DNA from 2 places in the Nonomuraea insulae genome. Region 2 is predicted to be linked to the other one. Evidence: predicted binding sites of a transcription regulator. Region 2 holds the regulator's gene; the other holds the start of a gene.
What was found. Region 2 encodes HrcA, which represses chaperone genes, less so after heat shock. Its sites were predicted from a motif close to TTGGCACTCTCNNNNNGAGAGTGCCAA; they were not measured.

Region 1: a site for HrcA is predicted at 2,304-2,330, ahead of groES (co-chaperone GroES). Genes of this name have one in related genera too.

What each region holds. Positions count from the first base shown of each region.
Region 1 covers NZ_JBHSPA010000088.1:31,176-41,579, forward strand. The annotation lists gene ACFPZ3_RS54880 (hypothetical protein) at 1-822, opposite strand, end outside; gene ACFPZ3_RS54885 (class I SAM-dependent methyltransferase) at 1,019-2,182, opposite strand; gene groES (co-chaperone GroES) at 2,420-2,731, shown strand; gene groL (chaperonin GroEL) at 2,804-4,423, shown strand; gene ACFPZ3_RS54900 (DUF7711 family protein) at 4,527-5,132, shown strand; gene ACFPZ3_RS54905 (sigma-70 family RNA polymerase sigma factor) at 5,480-6,115, shown strand; gene ACFPZ3_RS54910 (DUF5319 domain-containing protein) at 6,225-6,602, opposite strand; gene ACFPZ3_RS54915 (helix-turn-helix transcriptional regulator) at 6,642-7,637, opposite strand; gene guaB (IMP dehydrogenase) at 8,128-9,609, shown strand; gene ACFPZ3_RS54925 (GuaB3 family IMP dehydrogenase-related protein) at 9,614-10,404, shown strand, end outside.
Region 2 covers NZ_JBHSPA010000022.1:59,247-69,650, forward strand. The annotation lists gene ACFPZ3_RS16265 (hypothetical protein) at 1-35, shown strand, start outside; gene ACFPZ3_RS16270 (16S rRNA (uracil(1498)-N(3))-methyltransferase) at 78-803, opposite strand; gene dnaJ (molecular chaperone DnaJ) at 800-1,939, opposite strand; gene hrcA (heat-inducible transcriptional repressor HrcA) at 1,951-2,964, opposite strand; gene ACFPZ3_RS16285 (hypothetical protein) at 3,549-4,046, shown strand; gene ACFPZ3_RS16290 (DUF3097 domain-containing protein) at 4,064-4,870, shown strand; gene ACFPZ3_RS16295 (DUF4870 domain-containing protein) at 4,867-5,655, shown strand; gene hemW (radical SAM family heme chaperone HemW) at 5,652-6,872, opposite strand; gene ACFPZ3_RS16305 (styrene monooxygenase/indole monooxygenase family protein) at 6,967-8,193, shown strand; gene ACFPZ3_RS16310 (glycoside hydrolase family 18 protein) at 8,236-9,483, shown strand; gene ACFPZ3_RS16315 (MOSC domain-containing protein) at 9,901-10,404, opposite strand, start outside.

The DNA.
Region 1 (10,404 bases), on a different contig from region 2:
CTCGTCGAGCCTGGTGGTGAGGCGCTGCTCGACGTCGGACAGGCGGGTGGTGAGCTGTTCGTCGGCCTCCTTGAGCCGGCCGACGAGGCGCTCGTCCGCCTCCAGGAGGGCCGTGGCGAGGCGCTGGTCGGTCTCGTCGAGCCGGGTGCTCAGGCGCTGGTCCGTCTCGCCCAGGCGGGCGCTCAGGCGCTCGTCGGTCTCGTCGAGCCGGGCGCCCAGGCGCTCGTCGCTCTCGTCGACCCGGGTGGTCAGCTCGACCATCGACTTGTCGAGCCGGGTGAAGCGGCTGGCGGCGGCCTCCATGCTGGAGTTGAGCCCGGCCAGCTTGGTCGCGAACTCGGACATGCCCTTGGTGATGCCGTCGGTGGTGTCGAGCACCGACTGCAGCCGGGTCAGCGCCTCGTCCACGCTCTCGCCGACGGTGCCCAGGTCGGCCCACAGGCTCGGCAGCTCGGCGACCGGGGCCACGCGGGTGTCGACCTCGCCCACCTTCTCGCCGACGGCGTCCACGTGGTCGCGTACGGCCTCCACGTGTTGCGCGAGGCCCTCCGCCCACATCGGCGGCTTGGCGGAGATCTCGTCGAGCCGCCCGTTCACCGCCTCCAGGGTGCCGCTGAGGCCGCCGAGCTCGCGCTCGCGCACCTCGCGCAGCAGCCACTCCATGCCTTCGAGCCGCTGGCGGATCTCGTCGAGCACGGCGCCCTGGGTGCGTTGCTCGTAGACGTGGTCCTGGGCGGCGCGTGCGAGCAGATCGCGCATCCGCTTGGGGACGGCTTCGGATACGGCCGTCTGAAGCAGGGTGGTGTGGTTGGAATGATCCACCGAAAGCTCCTTCGCTCGCCGACGGTCTGCCGCGCAGCGGTGGGGTAGGTCCGGTTCAATGACGTGAAGAGCGAGAACGCGGTCAGCCGCATTAGGGGGAGAAACTCCCGCCCGCCCACCTTAGCCTTTCGATCAAGGTCCGTCAGGGGTGAAGTGAAAGATCGACGTTAACGCTTGGATGGGCGGTTCCGGCAGGTCAGAGGGGCTTGCAGAGGAGAACCGATGGTTTGTCGAGAATTCTGGTCAGGACGATGACCGCTTTATTGGGGCCGCTGAGCCGGAGGTCGGCGCGGAGGCGTTCGATGTCGATGGCGGAGGCGCGCTTTTTGATAGTGACATTGCCGATTTGTCGCTCACGGAGTATGGCGCGGAGCCTTTTCAGAGAGAAAGGGAGAATGTCCTCTATTTCGTATCTGGCGGCCCATGGGGTGTCCGTCGCCTCGTCCGCGGTGATGTAGGCGATCATCGGGTCGAGCAGCCTGCCGCCCACCAGTTCGGCCACCTCGCCGACGAGGTGGGCGCGGATGGCGGCGCCGTCGGGCTCGTAGAGGTAGCGGCCTGCGGGGCCGACCGGGGCCTGGACGCCGGTGGCCGTCAGGGTGTGGCCGCCGGGCAGCAGGGTGGCCCGCCTGTCTCCGTTCTGGCCGCTCCAGAGGGTGGCCTCCTTGACCTCCCCCTTGTACGAGACCCACTCGGCCTCCGCGCCCTCCGGGATGAACTCGTAAGGGAGGCCGGGGGCGACCTTGAGACACGCCAGCCCCGCCCGGGAGAGCAGGCCGAGCACCACCGGCCAGGGCGGGGAGTAGGCCATGGGGTCGAAGGTCCTGCCCCTGCCCGTCCGCCGCGCCGGGTCGGCGAACAACACGTCGTACGCCTCCGGCTTCACCTCCGCAGCGTCCCCGGCGTTCACCGTCACCCGGTCGCCCAAGCCGAGCGCCTCGGCGTTGGCCCTGGCCACGGCGACGGTCAGCGGGTCGGTGTCCACTGCGGTCACGGCGCAGCCCGCGCGGGCCAGGGCGAGGAGGTCGCCGCCGATGCCGCAGCAGGCGTCCATGACGTGGGGGGTGCCGTCGTAGAGGCTGAGCAGGCGGCGGGCGCGGTGCTCGGCGACCTCCGTCCTGGTGGACTGCTCCAGGCCGTGCGGAGTGAAGTACATCACCCCGGCGTCCTGCCCGAACTTCGCCCTGGCCCGCTCCCTGAGCGCCGCCTGGGTGAGTGCGGCGGAGGTGAGGGCGGCGTCGTAGGTCTTGCGCAGCGTGGTCGCGGCGGCGACCGGATCCGCGCCCGTCAGCTCTCCGGCCTCCGCGAGAGCCCGCCCGCCGCGCGGGGTCAGCAAGTCGGTGAAGGCGTCAAGGTCCACGTACTCTGACGTTAGCGGCCCTTGACGTCAGCGGGCGCCGCGAGCATGAACGTTTGGCTCTTATCGCTCTCAGCAGACGCGTTCGTGTTGACTGTCAAGCCCCTCTTGCATATGTTTCCTGTTGGCACTCTCCCCTTGAGAGTGCCAACGTGCGACGAGGCAGGTCTGACACCCGCGACGGCAGGCCCAGCTGGTCGCCTCTTCTAGATCAAACAAATCTGAAGGGGAGGTCCGATCGTGACGACCGCCACCAAGGTTCCCGTTAAGCCGCTCGGCGACCGCATTGTGGTTCAGCCGCTTGAGGCAGAGCAGACCACCGCTTCTGGCCTGGTCATCCCAGACACAGCCAAGGAGAAGCCGCAAGAGGGCAAGGTCCTCGCGGTGGGCCCGGGCAACTGGGATGAGGACGGCGACAAGCGGATTCCGCTCGACGTCTCTGAGGGCGACATCGTCCTCTACAGCAAGTACGGCGGCACCGAGGTCAAGTACGGCGGCGAGGAGTACCTCGTGCTCTCCGCCCGCGACGTTCTCGCGATCATCGAGAAGTAGGCCGGATGTGTCGAGCCCCGGGCGCTCTTCAGGGCGGCCGGGGCTTTCGACGCTAGGAGAGGACTTTCAGCAATGGCGAAGATCCTGGAGTTCAACGAGGACGCCCGCCGCGCGCTCGAGCGCGGTGTGAACGCCCTCGCGGACGCCGTCAAGGTAACCCTCGGCCCGCGTGGCCGCAACGTCGTCATCGACAAGAAGTTCGGTGCGCCGACGATCACGAACGATGGTGTCACCATCGCTCGTGAGATCGAGCTGGAGGAGCGCTACGAGAACCTCGGCGCCCAGCTCGCCAAGGAAGTAGCCACCAAGACCAACGACATCGCGGGCGACGGCACCACCACCGCGACCGTCCTGGCCCAGGCCATGGTCCGCGAGGGCCTGCGCAACGTGGCGGCCGGCGCCTCGCCGCTGTCGCTCAAGCGCGGCATCGACAAGGCCGCCAAGGAGATCAGCGACAAGCTGCTCGCCAGCGCCCGGCCGGTCGAGGACAAGAAGGAGATCGCCAATGTCGCGACGATCTCCGCTCAGGACGCGCAGATCGGCGACCTGATCGCCGAGGCGTTCGACAAGGTGGGCAAGGACGGTGTGCTCACCGTCGAAGAGTCCAACGCCATGGGCATGGAGCTCGAGTTCACCGAGGGCATGCAGTTCGACAAGGGTTACCTGTCGGCCTACATGGTGACCGACCCCGAGCGGATGGAGTCCGTCCTCGAGGACGCCTACATCCTGCTCACCCAGGGCAAGATCGCCTCCATCGCGGACTTCCTGCCGCTGCTGGAGCAGATCGCCCAGACGAAGAAGCCGCTGCTCGTGGTCGCCGAGGACGTCGAGGGCGAAGCCCTGGCCGTCCTGGTCACCAACAAGATCCGCGGCACCTTCACCTCCGTGGCCGTCAAGGCCCCGGGCTTCGGCGACCGCCGCAAGGCCATGCTGCAGGACATCGCCACCCTCACCGGTGGCCAGGTCGTCAGCGAAGAGGTCGGCCTCAAGCTGGAGCACGTCGGCCTCGAGGTGCTCGGCACGGCCCGCCGCGTCGTCGTCACCAAGGACGCCACGACCATCGTCGACGGCGCCGGTGACGCGCAGGCCATCGAGGACCGCGTCAAGGAGATCAAGATTGCCATCGAGCAGTCCGACTCCGACTGGGACCGCGAGAAGCTGCAGGAGCGTCTGGCCAAGCTCGCCGGCGGTGTGTGCGTGCTGCGTGTCGGCGCCGCCACCGAGGTGGAGCTGAAGGAGAAGAAGCACCGCCTCGAGGACGCGATCTCCGCGACCCGCGCCGCGATCGAGGAGGGCATCGTCTCCGGCGGTGGCTCCGCGCTCATCCACATCTCCAAGGAGCTCGACGACCTCGGTCTGTCGGGCGACGAGGCCACGGGCGTCGCCATCGTGCGTCGTGCGCTGGTCGAGCCGGCCCGGTGGATCGCCGAGAACGCCGGCCTCGAAGGTTACGTGGTGACGCACAAGATCGCCGAGCTGAAGGCCGGCCACGGCCTCAACGCCGCCACCGGCGAATACGTCAACCTGCTCGACCAGGGTGTCATCGACCCGGTGAAGGTCACGCGCTCGGCCGTGCAGAACGCGGCTTCGATCGCGGGCATGCTGCTCACCACCGAGGTGCTCGTGGTGGACAAGCCCGAGGAGGAGGCCCAGGCCGCCGGCCAGGGTCACGGTCACGGCCACGGCCACTGACCGCGCTCTCCGCCTGTTTACGGCCCGCACCCTGTCCGGGGGTGCGGGCCGTATGCGTTTTCGCGGCCGTACGCTGGTCGCGGACCGGGTGTGAGGGGGCGGGATGCGGTATCGGCGGGCGGTGGAGCGGTTGCGGATGCTGGCGGAGGAGTGCGAGCGGACCAAGCGCATACCGGCGGACGAGCCGTTCCTGCGGGAGGCGTACGTGTTCGGCGACCTGTTGGACGGGCCCGACACCGTCGAGGTCCTAGAGGTCGTGCTCGTGCTGAACCTGCCTCCTGAGGAGGTGGCCTGGGAGACACAGCCGCCGGGGACCACGTGGCTGGTCGACTTCCTGCGCCTGGGCAAGGGCGGGATCGCGTACTGGTGGCGCTCTCATCGGGATCCGGTGGCCAACCACCGCATCCGGGAGCCCGTGCGGTTCTGGTCGCTTGAGGGGGTCGAGAAGGGGGTCCTGGAGGCGCTGCGGGAGCGGCGGTTCGAGGTGGCGCGCCGGGCCGCCGGTGGCGGGGAGCCCGCGGTGGCTCAGGTCGAGGGGGATCTGGGGACGGCTCTGGAGCACCTGCGGGCCGTGCACGAGGCGTACTGGGATCGGCGGTGGCGGCGGGAGCATCGGGGGCCGGCGCGATATCCGGAGCATCACCTCTGGGAGGCCGTGCAGGGGTATCTGGATCTGCTGGACGCGCGCGACGAACGCACGAACGATTGATTTTCGGCAGACCGGTTTTCGATCGTTCGAGTTCTTGTGGGTCTCTGATCATCCGATGAATGATGACAAAAAGTGGTCCGTCCGCAACGATCTGGTCCCGTTTGGATCTTGGGGGTTCTGGACGAGATGGGGGGAAGTGGGGGGAAAAGTGGATTGTTGGAGTAAACCGGAACAGTGCGATAAGCGTCTGATTCTGGCAAATGTCGTGCATACCGGGTTATCGGATGAAACATTATGTCAATATTAGGGCTTAGTGTGCTCGGTTGATTACTGCTCGTTATCGTCGCTTCAATGTGACCAATCCGTAGCCGTTCGCTATGACGACAGGCCGGATCAGTGCGGGCATCATGCCTAACGTGAGCGAGGGAAGCGTCGCCGACGCCAAAATTGGGGTAAGGCTCGCGTCGAGACTTCCGGCACGGACGGATGACTCCGACCTTAGGGAACTGACGAGCCTCGCCGTGCAGGGAGATCGCAGTGCGATCGAATCTCTGCTCGGTGAGTTGCGTCCGATGGTGGTGCGGTATTGCCGCGCCAGGCTGGGCAGGGTTTCAGGGCAATATCACATTGCCGATGACGTAGCCCAGGAGGTGTGCATCGCGGTGTTGTCCGCGCTGCCGCGATACCGGGACATGGGGCGCCCATTCGCGTCCTTCGTGTTCGGGATCGCCTCGCACAAGGTGGCTGATGCGCTACGAAGTTCAGTGCGGTCGGCCGTGCCGACCCAGGATCTGCCCGACGGGCCGGATGAGCGGCCAGGGCCCGAGGAGACGGTGGTCCGCTACATCGAGGTGGAGCACGCTCGGCGACTGCTGGCCAGGCTGCCCGACAATCAGCGCGAGTTGCTGTTGTTGCGGGTGGTGTCGGGGCTGTCGGCCGAGGAGACCGGTAATGTACTCGGTATGTCACCGGGTGCGGTTCGCGTCGCCCAGCATCGGGCGCTTGCGAGGTTGCGGCAGATGGCCGAGCTGGAGTCGGCTTGACGCCTGAAGAAGAGACCGACGCGCTGCTCGATGCGCTCGGTCGTGGAGAGAGGCCTGACTCAGGCGATCCGGCAGCGCGGTTGCTGGCCGTGCTGCTCGATGATGTCGATCAGCGGCGTTCCTCCGTGTCGATGACACCGTCGACATAGCCTCTGGCGTAGTCCCAGCTGACGTAGTCGGCAGGGTCAGGGTGAAAGGCCGGCTCGTGCACCTGGGGCTGGCCTTTCTCGATCATCTGTTTCAGGTTGCCGCGCAGCAGCTCCCAGTCGAAGAAGTGCTGCTCGCCGCATTCCGGGCAGTCGAGCACGAGCCCCAGCACCCCCTGCGGTTCCAGCAGGGAGCGGAAGACCTCGACGTCGGCGAGGTCGGTGATGGCCTCGTCACGCTCGGCCGCGGTGAGGGGCTCGGCGTCGTCGAGCGCGCCCATCGCCGAGGAAGGGTCGTTCGGGTCGTCCGCGAACGGATCGCGGGGGACGTCTTCCAGCACCTTCCCACCATATGACCGAAGCGGCCCGCGCGGTGGGGATTACCTCAGCCATCCACGTCTGGCAGCCTCGACACCTGCGTGAAAGCGGGATTGAGCGCCCAACTCGGTCATGGCGTCGGCGAATCGAGCGCGGACCGTACGGACCGAGATCCCGAGCTGGCGGGCTATCGAGTCGTCGCACATGCCCTGCGCGGCCAGGCGCAGCACCTGGACCATGCCGTCGCCCCTGCGGCCCCAGGGGAGGGGCAGGGCGCGGCCCCACAACTCCTCGAAGAGCGAGCGCAGCATGCCGACGACGACCGAGGTGCGTACGAGATAGAAGTTGTAGGCGTGGTCGGGCAGGTTGCCGCCCCAGTGCGCGGGCAGGCCGGCGACCTCGGGGCCGGCGGTCATGAACCAGCTCGGCAGGCGGTCCAGCGTGCGTATCTGGCCGCCGGTTTCGACGAGGCGGGTCAGCTGGTCGCGTACGCCGGGCAGGACGAGGGAGGAGACGGGAATGATCGCGCGAACCGTGAGAAGTTTTCGTTGTTGCGCGTCAATCCATGGATCCGCAAATTTCCGAGCAAAGTCGGTTATGGTGCGCTCGTCGGGAACTGCGGTGAGTAATGTCAAAGGCGGCGAATGGGACTGTATGGAGAGGCCCACCACGCTCTCGTACAACACGTCCGCGCCGCTCGCCATCTCCACCGTGAAAGGGCCGCTGCGATAGTCGCGGCCGGCGTCGTAGTCGCGGATCAGGCCCCGGATCGAGCCGAGTGCCGAGTCGATCATCCGGCTCTCCTCGGCGAGCCGGTCGAGGCGTTCGGCGATCACCCGGCCGAGGGCCGCCGCGGGGTGTCTGGCCAGGTACTGGCCTGATTGTTCGTCGATCACGCCCAGCTTGACGAGGTCGTCGAGCTGACGTCCGACCTTCTCGACCGGTCCGTCCATGGCCTGCGCCAAATCGGTGCGGGTGGCTTTGTGCAGGCGCAGCACCGCCGAGTAGAGCGCCGTCTGGGCCGGGTCGAGACCCAGCGTCTCAAAGGGATCTGACACGATTCGGGGTCCATTGCGCATTATGGGCGGCTCCGTTGGGGGACACGGGCGTGCCGCGAGGATAACCCCGCATTGCGCCTGTGTCCGCTGGTTGCGCCGACTTGTTGGACGCGAGATGTAACTTCGTGCAGTTGCACGTTTTCACATTGCGGTGTGCCGCTGAGTGACGCAGGCTTTACCTAGCGTCGGCATCCAGCAAGGGCGCGGCGGCCACGGCCATCAGGACGCGGAGGGGGGTTCGGTGGTGCGGTGCGCCGCCGGGCTCGGATGCCGGTGGCCGGGGGAAGGGACGGATCACCGACCGTCCCTTCCCCCGGCACTTTGTGGCCGGGGGCCGGCCTGCTCATGACCGCACTTTCGTGATGACGGTCGCCAGATACCGCCGTCTTCCCCCCCGCTCCTCCAGACGACGGCACTCCCTCGCATGCGTTTTGGGGCCAGGCCCTAGACTTAGCTGAATCAATGCGCAGAGGCAGGAGGGGGCCGCGGCATGTCCAAGTTCACCGAGATGGGTTTGACCTTCGATGACGTGCTGCTGGTGCCGGGATACTCGGACCTGCAGCCGGGGGAGGCCGACACCCGGTCCCGGTTGTCCAGGGGCATCACGCTGTCCATTCCGCTGGTCTCCGCCGCCATGGACACCGTCACCGAGGCGCGCATGGCGGTCGCCATGGCCAGGCAGGGTGGCATCGGGATCCTGCACCGCAACCTGTCGGTCGAGGAGCAGGCGCAGCACGTGGACCTGGTCAAGCGGTCCGAGGCCGGCATGGTCACCAACCCCGTGACGTGCAGCCCTGACGACACGCTGGCCGACGTGGAGCGGTTGTGCGCCACGTACCGGATCTCCGGGGTGCCGGTGACGGACGTGTCAGGCACGCTGGTCGGGATCGTGACCAACCGCGACATGCGCTTCGAGACCGACCAGGCGCGGCCCGTACGCGAGGTCATGACGAAGATGCCGCTGGTCACCGCGCCGGTGGGGGTGTCGCGTGACGACGCGTTCGCGCTGCTGAGACAGAACAAGATCGAGAAGCTGCCGCTCGTGGACGGCGAGGGCAGGCTGCGCGGCCTGATCACGGTCAAGGACTTCACCAAGAGCGAGCAGTACCCGCTGGCCACGAAGGACGCCGACGGCCGGCTCGTCGTCGGGGCGGCCGTGGGCGTCGGCGGCGACGCCGAGCTGCGTGCCAAGGCGCTCATCGAGGCCGGGGTGGACGTGGTGGTCGTGGACGTGGCCCACGGTCACTCCAAGGGGCTGGCCGACATGATCGCCAAGGTCAAGGCCAACAGCAAGGTCGAGGTCATCGGCGGCAACATCGCGACCAGGGCCGGCGCGCAGATGCTGGTCGACGCGGGCGCGGACGCGGTCAAGGTGGGTGTGGGGCCGGGCTCCATCTGTACCACCCGGGTGGTGGCCGGGGTCGGCGCCCCGCAGGTCACGGCCATCTACGAGGCGTCCAAGGCGTGTGCGCCCGCCGGGGTGCCGGTGATCGGCGACGGCGGGCTTCAGTACTCCGGCGACATCGTCAAGGCGATCGCCGCCGGGGCCGACACGGTCATGCTGGGCTCGCTGCTCGCCGGGTGCGAGGAGTCGCCCGGTGAGCTGATCTTCATCAACGGCAAGCAGTTCAAGTCGTACCGGGGCATGGGGTCGCTCGGCGCCGTGCGCAACCGCGAGCGCGGCGGCACCTCCTTCAGCAAGGACCGCTACGCGCAGGCGGACGTCGGCGGCGAGGACAAGTACATCCCCGAGGGCATCGAGGGCCAGGTCCCCTACCGTGGCCCCGTCGCGGCCGTCGCCCACCAGCTCATCGGCGGGCTGCGCCAGGGCATGTGGTACGCGGGCTGCCGCACGATCGACCGGATGCACACCGACTGCGAGCTCATGCCGATCACGTCGGCGGGGCTCAAGGAGAGCCACCCCCACGACATTCAGATGACCGTGGAAGCTCCGAACTATCACAGAAGGTAAGTTCATGACTCAGCAGGTGGAGATCGGCCGGGGGAAGACCGGGCGGCGGGCGTACTCGCTTGACGAGATCGGCCTGGTGCCCTCGCGGCGCACCCGTGACCCGGAGGAGGTCTCGATCGCCTGGCAGATCGACGCCTACCGGTTCGAGTTGCCCGTGGTCGTCGCTCCCATGGACAGCGTGGTCTCGCCGGCCACCGCCATCGAGATCGGCCGGCTCGGCGGCCTGGCCCCGCTCGACCTCGAAGGGCTGTGGACGCGCTACGAGGACCCGCTGCCGCTGCTTGAGGAGTGCGCCGCCCTCGACCAGGAGGCGGCCACCAGGCGGCTCCAGGAGATCTACGCGGCCCCGATCAAGGAAGACCTGATCGGCCGCAGGATCGAGGAGATCCGCGGCTCCGGGGTGACCACCGCCGTGCGCCTGTCGCCGCAGCGCACGGTCCAGTACCACAAGGCCGTGATCGACGCGGGCGTGGACATCTTCGTCATCCGCGGCACGACGGTCTCCGCCGAGCACGTGTCGGGGCGGGCCGAGCCGCTCAACCTCAAGCAGTTCATCTACGAGCTGGACGTGCCGGTCATCGTGGGCGGCTGCGCCACCTACACCGCGGCCCTGCACCTCATGCGCACCGGCGCCGCGGGCGTGCTGGTGGGCTTCGGCGGCGGCGCCTCGCACACGACGCGCAACGTGCTGGGCGTGGTGGTGCCGATGGCCACCGCGATCTCCGACGTGGCGGCGGCGCGGCGCGACTACATGGACGAGTCCGGCGGCCGCTACGTGCACGTGATCGCCGACGG
Region 2 (10,404 bases):
TCAGCCCCCTCCTGGACGCCCAGACCACGCCCTGACGGGCCGGCACCTCATGTGAAAGCGCCGCCGTCAAGCACCTCTCACCAGCGCCCCGTACGGCTGAGCAGCACCGCCGCGGCGGCCACCCCGGCCGTGGACGTACGCAGGATCGTCGCCCCCAGCAGCACCGGCACCGCCTTGGCCGCCCTGAACCCGGCCAGTTCCTGCTCAGAGACCCCGCCCTCCGGCCCCACGACCATCACGATGTCGCCGCCCACGGGCAGGGACACCCCGGACAGCGGCTCGGCCGCCTCCTCGTGCAGCACCAGCCCCAGCGCCGCCTCCGACAGCAGCCGTTCGACGTGCGCGGTGGAGGCCAGGTCGGCTACCTCGGGCAGGTGGAACCGGCGGGCCTGCTTGCCCGCCTCGCGGGCCGTGGAGCGCCACCGGCCCAGCGCCTTGGCGACCTTGTCGCCCTTCCATTGCGTGATGCTGCGTGAGGCCGCCCAGGGCACGATGACGTCCACGCCGGCCTCGGTCATCATCTCGACGGCCAGTTCGCCTCTGTCGCCCTTGGGCAGCCCCTGGACGACCACGAGCCGGGGCCTGGGCGCCTCGACGTCGTAGCGGCGCAGCACGTCTAGCGTGAGCGCGTCCTTCATTGTCTCGCGTACGACGCATTCGGCCACCGCGCCGGCTCCGTCGGTCAGGTCCACCCGCTCACCGGCACGCAGCCGGCGTACGGAGGCCGCGTGGCGCCCCTCGGGGCCGTCGAGCGTCAGTTCCGGGCCGTCGAGTTCCTCGGCCAGAAAGACAGGCGCGCTCAACGGCCGTTGAAGGCGTCACGCAGGCGGGAGAAAAAACCCTGCTGACCCGGTGCGAACTTGCCAGGCGGGCGCTCCTCACCCCGCTGCCTGGACAGTTCGCGGAGCAGGTCTTCCTGGGCTGTGTCGAGGCGGGTCGGGGTCTCGACGTTGACGTGGATCAGCAGGTCGCCCCTGCCGGACTCGTTGAGGCGCTGCACGCCGCGTCCGTACATGGTGATGACCTGGCCGGACTGCGTGCCCGGGCGGACGTCGACCTCTTCTGAGCCGTCGAGCGTCTCCACGGCGAGCACGGTGCCGAGGGCGGCGGCGGTCATCGGGAGCTGCACGGTGCAGTGCAGGTCGTCGCCGCGCCGTTCGAAGATCTCGTGGGGGCGTTCGACTATCTCCAGGAACAGGTCTCCCGGTGGACCGCCGCCTGGGCCGACCTCGCCCTCACCGGCGAGCTGGATGTGGGTGCCGTCCTCGACGCCTGCGGGGATGCGGACCTTGATCGTGCGGCGGGTGCGCACGCGGCCGTCGCCGGAGCACTCCTGGCAGGGGGTGCGGATGATCGAGCCGAAGCCGCCGCACTGCGGGCACGGCCGCGAGGTCATGACCTGGCCCAGGAAGGAGCGGGTGACCTGGGAGATCTCACCGCGTCCGTTGCACATGTCACAGGTGTCGGGGTGGGTGCCCGGCGCCGCGCCGGCCCCGTGGCACACCTCGCAGAGCACGGCCGTGTCGACGACCAGCTCGCGGGTGGTGCCGAACGCCGTCTCGCGCAGGTCGAGCTCGACCCGGATGGTGGCGTTGCGGCCCCTGCGGGCGCGTGAGCGCGGCCCCCGGGTGCCGCCGGCCGTGCCGAAGAAGGCGTCCATGATGTCGCTGAACGGGAAGCCCGCTCCGAATCCACCGGCGCCGGCGGCTGCTCCCGCGCCGCCGAAGGGGTCGCCACCCAGGTCGTACATCTGGCGCTTGTTCGGGTCGGACAGCACCTCGTAAGCCTGCGTGATCTCCTTGAACCGCTCCTGGGTCTCAGGATCGGGGTTCACGTCGGGATGCAGCTCACGGGCGAGGCGGCGATAAGCCTTCTTGATCTCGTCCTGACTCGCGTCACGGCGCACCCCGAGGGTGGCGTAGTAGTCGCTGTTTGCCACTTATCGACCTCTTATGATGCAGCCAGGATCTGGCTGACGTAGCGTGCCACCGCGCGTACGGCGCCCATCGTCACGGGATAGTCCATCCTGGTCGGCCCCAGCACACCGAGCCGGGCCAGTTGGTTGTCGCCAGAACCGTATCCGGTCGCGACGACGGATGTCCCCCGCAGGTAGGGGTTTTCCGAGCCGATGCGCACGGTGAGCGCGGACGGGGTGTCTGTGGAAGTCTCGCCGAGCAGCCGCATGAGGACCACCTGCTCTTCCAGCGCCTCCAGCACGTCGCGCAGGCCGACGGTGAAGTCGGCGCCGGCGAGGTTGGCCGCGCCGGCGAACACGATCTTCTCGTCGTGCCGCTCCACCAGCGTCTCGAGCAGCACGGACAGGATCGTGGCCACGACGGGCCGGTCTTCGAGGGGCAGCCGTTCCGGCAGGTCCGCGACCAGCTCCGGCACGTTGCCGAGGCCGCAGCCGTCGAGGCAGGCGTTGAGAACGGCGCGCAGGTGGGCGATGCGGGTGTCCTCGACCACTTCGGGCAGCTCGACCACGCGCTGCTCGACGCGGCCGGTGTTGGTGATCAGGACGAGCATGACCCGCCGGTCGTTCAGCGGGACGAGCTCGACGTGCCTGACCGTCGAACGCGTCAGCGTCGGGTATTGCACGACCGCCACCTGCCTGGTGAGCTGCGCGAGCAGCCGGACGGTGCGGGTGACGACGTCGTCGAGGTCGACCGCGCCGGCGAGGAACGTCTCGATCGCCCTGCGCTCGGCCGCCGACAGGGGTTTGACCTGCGAGAGCCGGTCGACGAACAGACGGTAGCCCTTGTCCGTCGGCACTCGGCCCGCGCTGGTGTGCGGCTGGGTGATGTAGCCATCCTCCTCGAGAGCGGCCATGTCGTTCCTGACCGTCGCCGGGGAGACCTTCAGGTTGTGACGCTCGGCGAGCGCCTTGGAGCCCACCGGTTCGTTGGTGGACACGTAGTCTTCGACAATGGCGCGGAGCACCGCCAGCTTCCGATCGTCGAGCACGTGCTCACCTCCTGCCTCTGTCCTTATCAGGAAACGCGGCGCCTAGCACTCTGTGTTCCCGAGTGCCAAGTGTACGGCTCTCGCCCACAAGGTGCGATAACACCGTGTCCCATCCTGCTTCTAGCTTCTTGGAAGCGACAGGCCTCACACTTGCCCACATGACCGACGATTCCCAGCCCCCGTCGTACGGCCCCCCGCCAGGGCAGGGGCCACACCACGGTCAGCCGCGACCTCCTCAGCCCCCGCCGCCCGGCTACGGCCCGCAACCCGGCTCACAGCCTGGCTACGGTCCACAACCCGGCTACGGTCCGCAGCCCGGCTCACAGCCCGGCTATGGTCCGCAACCTGGCTCACAACCTGGCTATGGCCCGCAACCTGGCTCACAGCCCGGTCAGGCGCCGCCGTACTGGCAACCGCCGTCCGGGCCGCAGCCGCAGTACGGGCAACCGCCGCAGCACGGCGAGCAAACCCAATTCGGCCCGCCACCTCAGTACGGACAATACGGCCAACAAGCCCAATTTCCGCCACGAATCGACTCCAAAGCCATAAAGCCCAGCCTGTGGTGGCTGGCCGCGGCCTGGGGCGTGTTCGTGGTGTGCGCGGTGGCCGGCGTGGTGTTGTTCGGCGGGGGCGTGCTGGGCAGTGTGGCGGCCATGGCGCCGACCAAGACGTTCGCGTCGGGCGAAAGCGTCACGGTGCCGGTCGACCCGGCCGCCAAGCCCGCCGTGTACATCGCCAGCGAGACCCAGGTCTCCTACGACTGCTCCATTACCGGCGGCGCCAAGCTGGCCAAGTCCGCGGGCACCCAGACGGTCACCGTGGGAGACGCCGTGTGGGAGCAGTTCCTGGTGATCAACGCCCCGGCCAAGGGCGACTACCAGCTCACCTGCGTCAACAAGGAGCAGGCCACCGTACGGTACGGCGTCGGCCGCGACGTGCTCTCCACCGTCGGCGGGATCACCAGCGGGACGGCCGCGCTGATCCTTCTCCCCGGCGCCGGGCTGCTCGCCGCGATCGCCGGCACCCTCGCGGTGCTGATCCGCCGCGGTGGCGCCCGTAAGCGCCTTGCGGTCAGCGGGTGATTTGCTACGGTCCCCGTGTGTACGAGGGCGATGTGCTGGCGGGAAATTGGCGGCGGCCGGGCAAGGGGAAGATCCCGAAAGTGCCCGCAGAACGGGAGCTCGTCGTGGAGGATGCCGACAGCGGCTTCTGCGGCGCGATAGTGGCCTGCGACAAGGAGGCCGTCACGCTGGAGGACCGGTTCGGCAGGCGCCGCCTGTTCCCCCTCGCGCCCGCCGCCTTCCTGCTGGACGGCAAACCCGTGACCCTGGTACGCCCCGCCGCCGCCCCCGCCGAGCCCAGGCGCAGCGCGTCGGGCTCGATCGCCGTGGAGGGGCTGCGCGCCAAGGTGGCCAAGCAGAGCCGGATCTACGTGGAGGGCGTGCACGACGCCGCCCTCGTGGAGAAGATCTGGGGCCATGACCTTCGGGTCGAAGGGGTTGTGGTCGAATACCTCGAAGGTGTGGACGACCTGCCCGCCATCGTGGCGGAGTTCGACCCCGAGCCGGGGCGCCGCCTGGGCGTGCTGGTGGACCACCTGGTGCCCGGCTCCAAGGAGAGCAGGATCGCCGCCCAGATCACCTCGCCGCATGTGCTGGTGGTGGGCCATCCGTACATCGACATCTGGCAGGCGGTGAAGCCTTCGGTGGTGCGCATCCCCGCCTGGCCGGACGTGCCGCGCGGGGTGCCGTGGAAGGAGGGCGTGATCGCCGCCCTGGGCTGGCGCATCGAGCCCGCGGCGGCGTGGCGGCGGATTCTCGGCGCCGTCTCGACGTACACGGACCTGGAGCCGGAGCTGCTCGGCCGGGTCGAGGAACTGATCGACTTCGTTACGGAGGCATCATGAGCCAGGACCCGCCCCAGCCGGCGCCCGACGACGACGCCACGCGCAGAGTCTCCCCCAGCGACATCCCACCGCACCAGGGCTCCGGCCCGCAGCAGCCTGGATACGGGCAGCAGCCCGGCTCGCAGCCCGGCTATGGCCAGCAACCCGGCTCACAGCCCGGGTACGGCCAACAGCCCGGATACGGCCAGCAACCCGGATATCCCCAGCAACCCGGCTCACAGCCCGGTTATGGCCAGCAGCCCGGGTCGCAGGCCGGCTACGGCCAGCCCGGCTACGGTCAGCCTGGATACGGCCAGCAGGCCCCCTACGGCCAGCAGCCCGGGTCCGTGCCGACCTACGGGCAGCCACCGCCCGGATACGGCCAACCCGGCTACGGTCAGCCCGGATACGGCCAGCAGCCCCCCGGCTACGGTTACCCTCCGGGCCCGAGCGAGCCGTACATCCCCGGCAGGTTCGGCCCCCGCCCCGGCAGCGACGACACCACCATGGCGATGCTCTCCCACCTGCTCGGCCTGCTGGTCTCCTGGATCGGTCCCCTCATCATCTACCTGATGAAGAAGGACGAGTCCCCTTATGTCAGGGACCAGGCGGCGGAAGCGCTCAACTTCCAGATCACGATGTTCATCGGCTACCTCATCGGCGGCATCCTGACGGTGGTCTTCATCGGCATCCTCGTGCTGCCGGTCGTCTGGATCCTGTCCCTGATCTTCCACATCCAGGCCGCGATCGCCACCAACAAGGGCGACAGGTACCGCTACCCGTTCGCCATCCGCATGATCACCTAGACGAGGAGATCCCTGACGAGGGCGTCGGCCAGCAGGCGCCCCTGGAGGGTGAGCACCATCTGCCCCGCCCTGAACGGCCCGGGCTCCAGCAGCCCGCGCGCCAGGGCGCTCGCCACGGCGGTGCGGGCGGCGGGCGCCACCTCGGCCAGCGGGTAGCCGGAGATCAGCCGCAGCTCCAGCATGAGCCGCTCGGCCTCGCGATCCTCCTGGCCGAGCACCTCGCGGGCGTGCGCGGGCGAGACGCCGCCGGCCAGGCGCTGGGCGTAGGCGGCGGGGTGTTTGACGTTCCACCAGCGGGTGCCGCCGACGTGGCTGTGCGCGCCGGGCCCGGCCGCCCACCAGTCGCCGCCGGTCCAGTAGAGCAGGTTGTGCCGGCAGCGGGCCTCCTCGGTGAGGGCCCAGTTGGACACCTCGTACCAGTGGAACCCGGCCTCGGCCAGCAGTTCGTCGGCGATCAGGTAGCGGTCGGCGGCCACGTCGTCGTCGGGCATGGGCAGCTCGCCGCGCCGGATCCGCACCGCGAGCCGGGTGCCCGCCTCGACGATCAGCGAGTACGCCGACACGTGGTCGGGCCCGGCCTCGATCGCCGCGGTCAGCGAGGCCCGCCAGTCGTCGTCGCTCTCGCCCGGCGTGCTGTAGATCAGGTCCAGGTTGACGTGCTCGAACCCGGCCTGTTTCGCCTCGTTTACGGCCTGCGCCGCCCGGCCGGGCGTGTGCCGCCGGTCGAGCACCTGGAGCACGTGCTCACGGGCGCTCTGCATGCCGAAGCTGATCCGGTTGAACCCGCCGTGGCGCAGTTTCTCCAGGTAGGACGGGTCCACGGACTCGGGGTTGGCCTCCGTGGTGACCTCGGCGCCCGGCCGCAGCCCGAACTCGGAGTCGATCGCGGCCAGGATCCTGGCCAGGTCCTCCGGGGGCAGCAGGGTGGGCGTGCCGCCGCCGAAGAACACCGTCTCCACCGGCAGGTCGGCGCTGCCCAGGACGCGGCGCGCGAGGCGTACCTCCTCCACCACTGTGTCGGCGTAGTCGCGGTGCGAGGCGCCCGGGCCCAGCTCGGCGGCGGTGTAGGTGTTGAAGTCGCAGTAGCCGCAGCGCGTCACGCAGAACGGCACGTGCACGTAGAAGCCGAACGGGCGCTCGCCGAGGCCCCTCAGGGCGCTGTCGGGCAGCTCGCCCGAGGTGGGCGCGGGATCGCCGTCAGGCAGGGTGGATGGCACCTCTCCAGTTTGCCGCCCTCTCAAGGGTGCTCCAATCCAAATGCAAACCCCGGGGCGTCCACTGGAGACATTCCGGCAAAAGGGGGAAATCGCCATGGCAGGCATCGGCATCGTGGGGGCGGGCATCTCAGGTTTGACCCTCGCGCTGCGGTTACAACAACTCGGCGTCGAGACAACGCTTTACTGCGAGCGCGACGCCGAGTCGATGCGGGCGGCGCGGCTGCCCGGCACGGTGGCCAGGATGGGCCACACGCAGGCGCGGGAGCGGGAGCTGGGCTGCGAGCACTTCCGGGATCCCGCTTCGCTCATGAACACGGCCAAGCTCTCGATCAAGGGCGAACCGCCGCTGGAGTTCACGGCCAGTGTCGCCGAGCCGTTCCACGCGGTCGACTTCCGGTTGCTGCTGCCCGCGTTCATGGACGACTTCGCCGACCGCGGCGGCGAGATCGTGCTTTCCGGTACGGAGCCGGACGCGGCCCAGGTCGACCGCTGGTCTCGGGGGCACGAGCTGATGGTGGTGGCGGCGGGGCGGCGTTCCGTGGGTGAGCTGTTCCCGCGCGATCCGGGGCGTTCTCCGTACGGGAGGCCGCAGCGGGTGCTGACGGCCGGGCTCTATCGCGGGCTCGACCTGGGCTCCCTCTTCTCCTACAACATCTCGGGCGGCGTCGGGGAGATCTTCCGCGCGCCGATGGTGACGCGGGAGGGCGTGGTGTCCGCCGTGCTCGTCGAGGGGATTCCCGGGGGTCCGCTGGAGCCGCTCGCCACGACACCGTGGAAGGAGGTCCCGGCCACGCTGCTCGCTCTGATGCGCGAGCACGCGCCGCGACTGGCCGAGCGGGTGGATCAGGGGGCGTTCGAGCTGCTGGGGCCGGACGACGTGCTGCAGGGGGCGATCACGCCCACGGTACGCCGGCCGGTGGCCGAGCTGCCGAGCGGCCGGATCGCGCTGGCCGTCGGCGACGCCTGGATCGTCAACGACCCGATCACCGGCCAGGGCGCGAACCTGGGCTCGAAGTGCGCCTGGATCGCGGCCGACGCCATCGCGGCGGGCGGGCCGTACGACGCGGCGTTCGCCCGTACGACGGCGGAGCGCATGTGGGAGGCGGGGGCGCCGGTGACCGACTGGACGAACGCGTTCCTGCAGCCGCCGCCCGAGCACGTCGTGAGCCTGCTGATGGCCGCCACCACCAGGCAGGACATCGCCGACCTGGTGTTGTCGCTGTTCTCCGACCCCCCGTATGCCTGGGGGCTGCTGTCCAGTCCTGACGAGGTCGCGCGGATCGTTGACGGTGGCGAGGAGCGGCTCTACGATCGCGTCTAACTTATAGGAAAGTTTCCTATATGAGTGCACGGGAGTCGCTCCGTGAAGAAGAAGATCCTGATCGCACTGTCGCTCTTACTCGGCCTCTCGGCGGTCTCCGTGCCCGCCGAGGCCGACTCCGATTTCAAGCGGGTCGCGTACTTCGTCCAATGGGGTGTCTACGGCCGTAACTATCACGTCAGGGACGTGGACGTCACGGGCGCCGCCGCCAAGCTCACCCACCTCAACTACGCGTTCGGGTTCGTGAACGCCGAAGGCGCCTGCTACTCGGCCGACCCGTGGGCGGACTGGCAGCGGCCCGTACCGGCGGAGCAGAGCGTGGACGGGGTCGCGGACGAGCCGGGCCAGGCGCTCAACGGCAACCTCAACCAGCTGCGCAAGCTCAAGAGCAAGCACCGCGGGCTCAAGGTGATGATCTCGCTCGGCGGCTGGACCGGCTCCGCGCACTTCTCCGACGCCGTCCTCACCCCCGAGTCCCGGTCCGCGCTCGCGACCTCCTGCATCGACCTGTGGCTGCGCGGCGACCTGCCGGGGCTCCCGGCGGGCGCGGGTGCGGGCGTTTTCGACGGTATCGACCTGGACTGGGAGTGGCCGGGCTCGTCCGGCGCCGAGGGCAACGTGATCAGGCCCGAGGACAAGCGGAACTTCACGCTGTTCGCCTCGGAACTGCGGCGGCAGCTCAGGGCGTACTCGCCGGGGGCGCAGCTCAGCGCCTTCCTCCCGGCCGCGGCGGCCAAGATCGACGCCGGGTTCGAGGTGCGGCAGGTGTTCAAGCAGCTCGACTTCGCGACGGTGCAGGGATACGACCTGCACGGTACGTGGGAGCCGCAGACCGGGCACAACGGCAACCTGTTCACCGACCGGCGGGATCCGAACCCGGTCAGGTACAGCGTCGACCAGACCGTACGCGACTACCTCTCGCGCGGCGCGCCCGCCCGCAAGCTCGTGGTCGGCGTGCCCGCGTACGGCCAGGGCTGGACGGGCGTGACCGGCGGCGGCGACGGCCTGTACAAGCCCGCCACCGGCCCCGCTCCCGGCAAGTGGGCTCCCGGCACGGAGGACTACAAGGACCTGGCGTCCAAGCCCGGCAAGCGCCACCGCGACCTGCGCACCGGGGCCCTGTGGCTCTATGACGGGAACGAGTTCTGGTCGTACGACGATCCGGCGGCGATGGTGCAGAAGGCGGCGTACATCCGGCTCAAGGGGCTGGGCGGGTCGATGATCTGGTCGATCGACCAGGACGACTCACGCGCCTCCCTCACCTCGGCCCTGTACTCCGTCCTACGCTGACCGGCCCGGCCGGCCGGGCGCGACCCCTCGCACCCCGCCGGCCACCCGTCAAGGGAACCACCCACCCGCCAACCGCGCCCCATCCGCAGACCGCCGCACCCGACCCGAGACCCGCCCACTTGGCGACCGCCCCCACAAGGAGGCCAGCCACTCGGGGAGACCAGCCACTCGAGGAGGCCAGCCACTCGGGGACCGCCCCCACACGAGGACCACCCCACTCAGGGACCGCCCCACTCAGGGACCGCCCCCACACGGGAAGAGTCCGCGCGGGACCGCCGCTGCGGGGGCACTCGACGCGGGGACCGGCCACTCGGGGGACCCGCCACTCGGGGGACCGGCTCCTCGGGACACCGACCACTCAGGGGACCGGCCACTCAGGGACCGGCCACTCAGGGACCGGCCACTCAGGGACGCGCCTCATTTGAGGATGCGCTTGGCCATCTCATCCCATTTACCGTCATGTCCGGGAACGGCCAGGATGCGGCGCAGGGCGTCCCTGTCCCCATGTCTGGCCCTGAACCAGTCGCCCACGCTCACCCCGACCTCCGGCCGCGCGAGGACCTCTACCTCGTCCCCCACCCCCAGCTCGCCGAGCTCGACCACCCTCAGGTACGCCCCGGGCCGAGCCGCCGCCGTGAACCGCTTGAGCCACCCCGGCTCATCCATCCAGTTCCGGAACACCACACACGGAATCCTCGGCCCGGTCACCTCCAGCACGGCGCTGCCCACCCGCCACCGCTCACCGATCAGCGCGCCGTTGACGTCGAGACCGGAGGTGGTCAGGTTCTCGCCGAACCGCCCATCACGCAGCTCCCTGCCCAGCTCGCCCTCCCACCAGTCATAGTCCTCCCTGGCGTAGGAGTAGACGGCCTGGTCAGTGGAGCCATGGTGCTCTATGTCCGCCCGCTCGTCCCCGGCCAG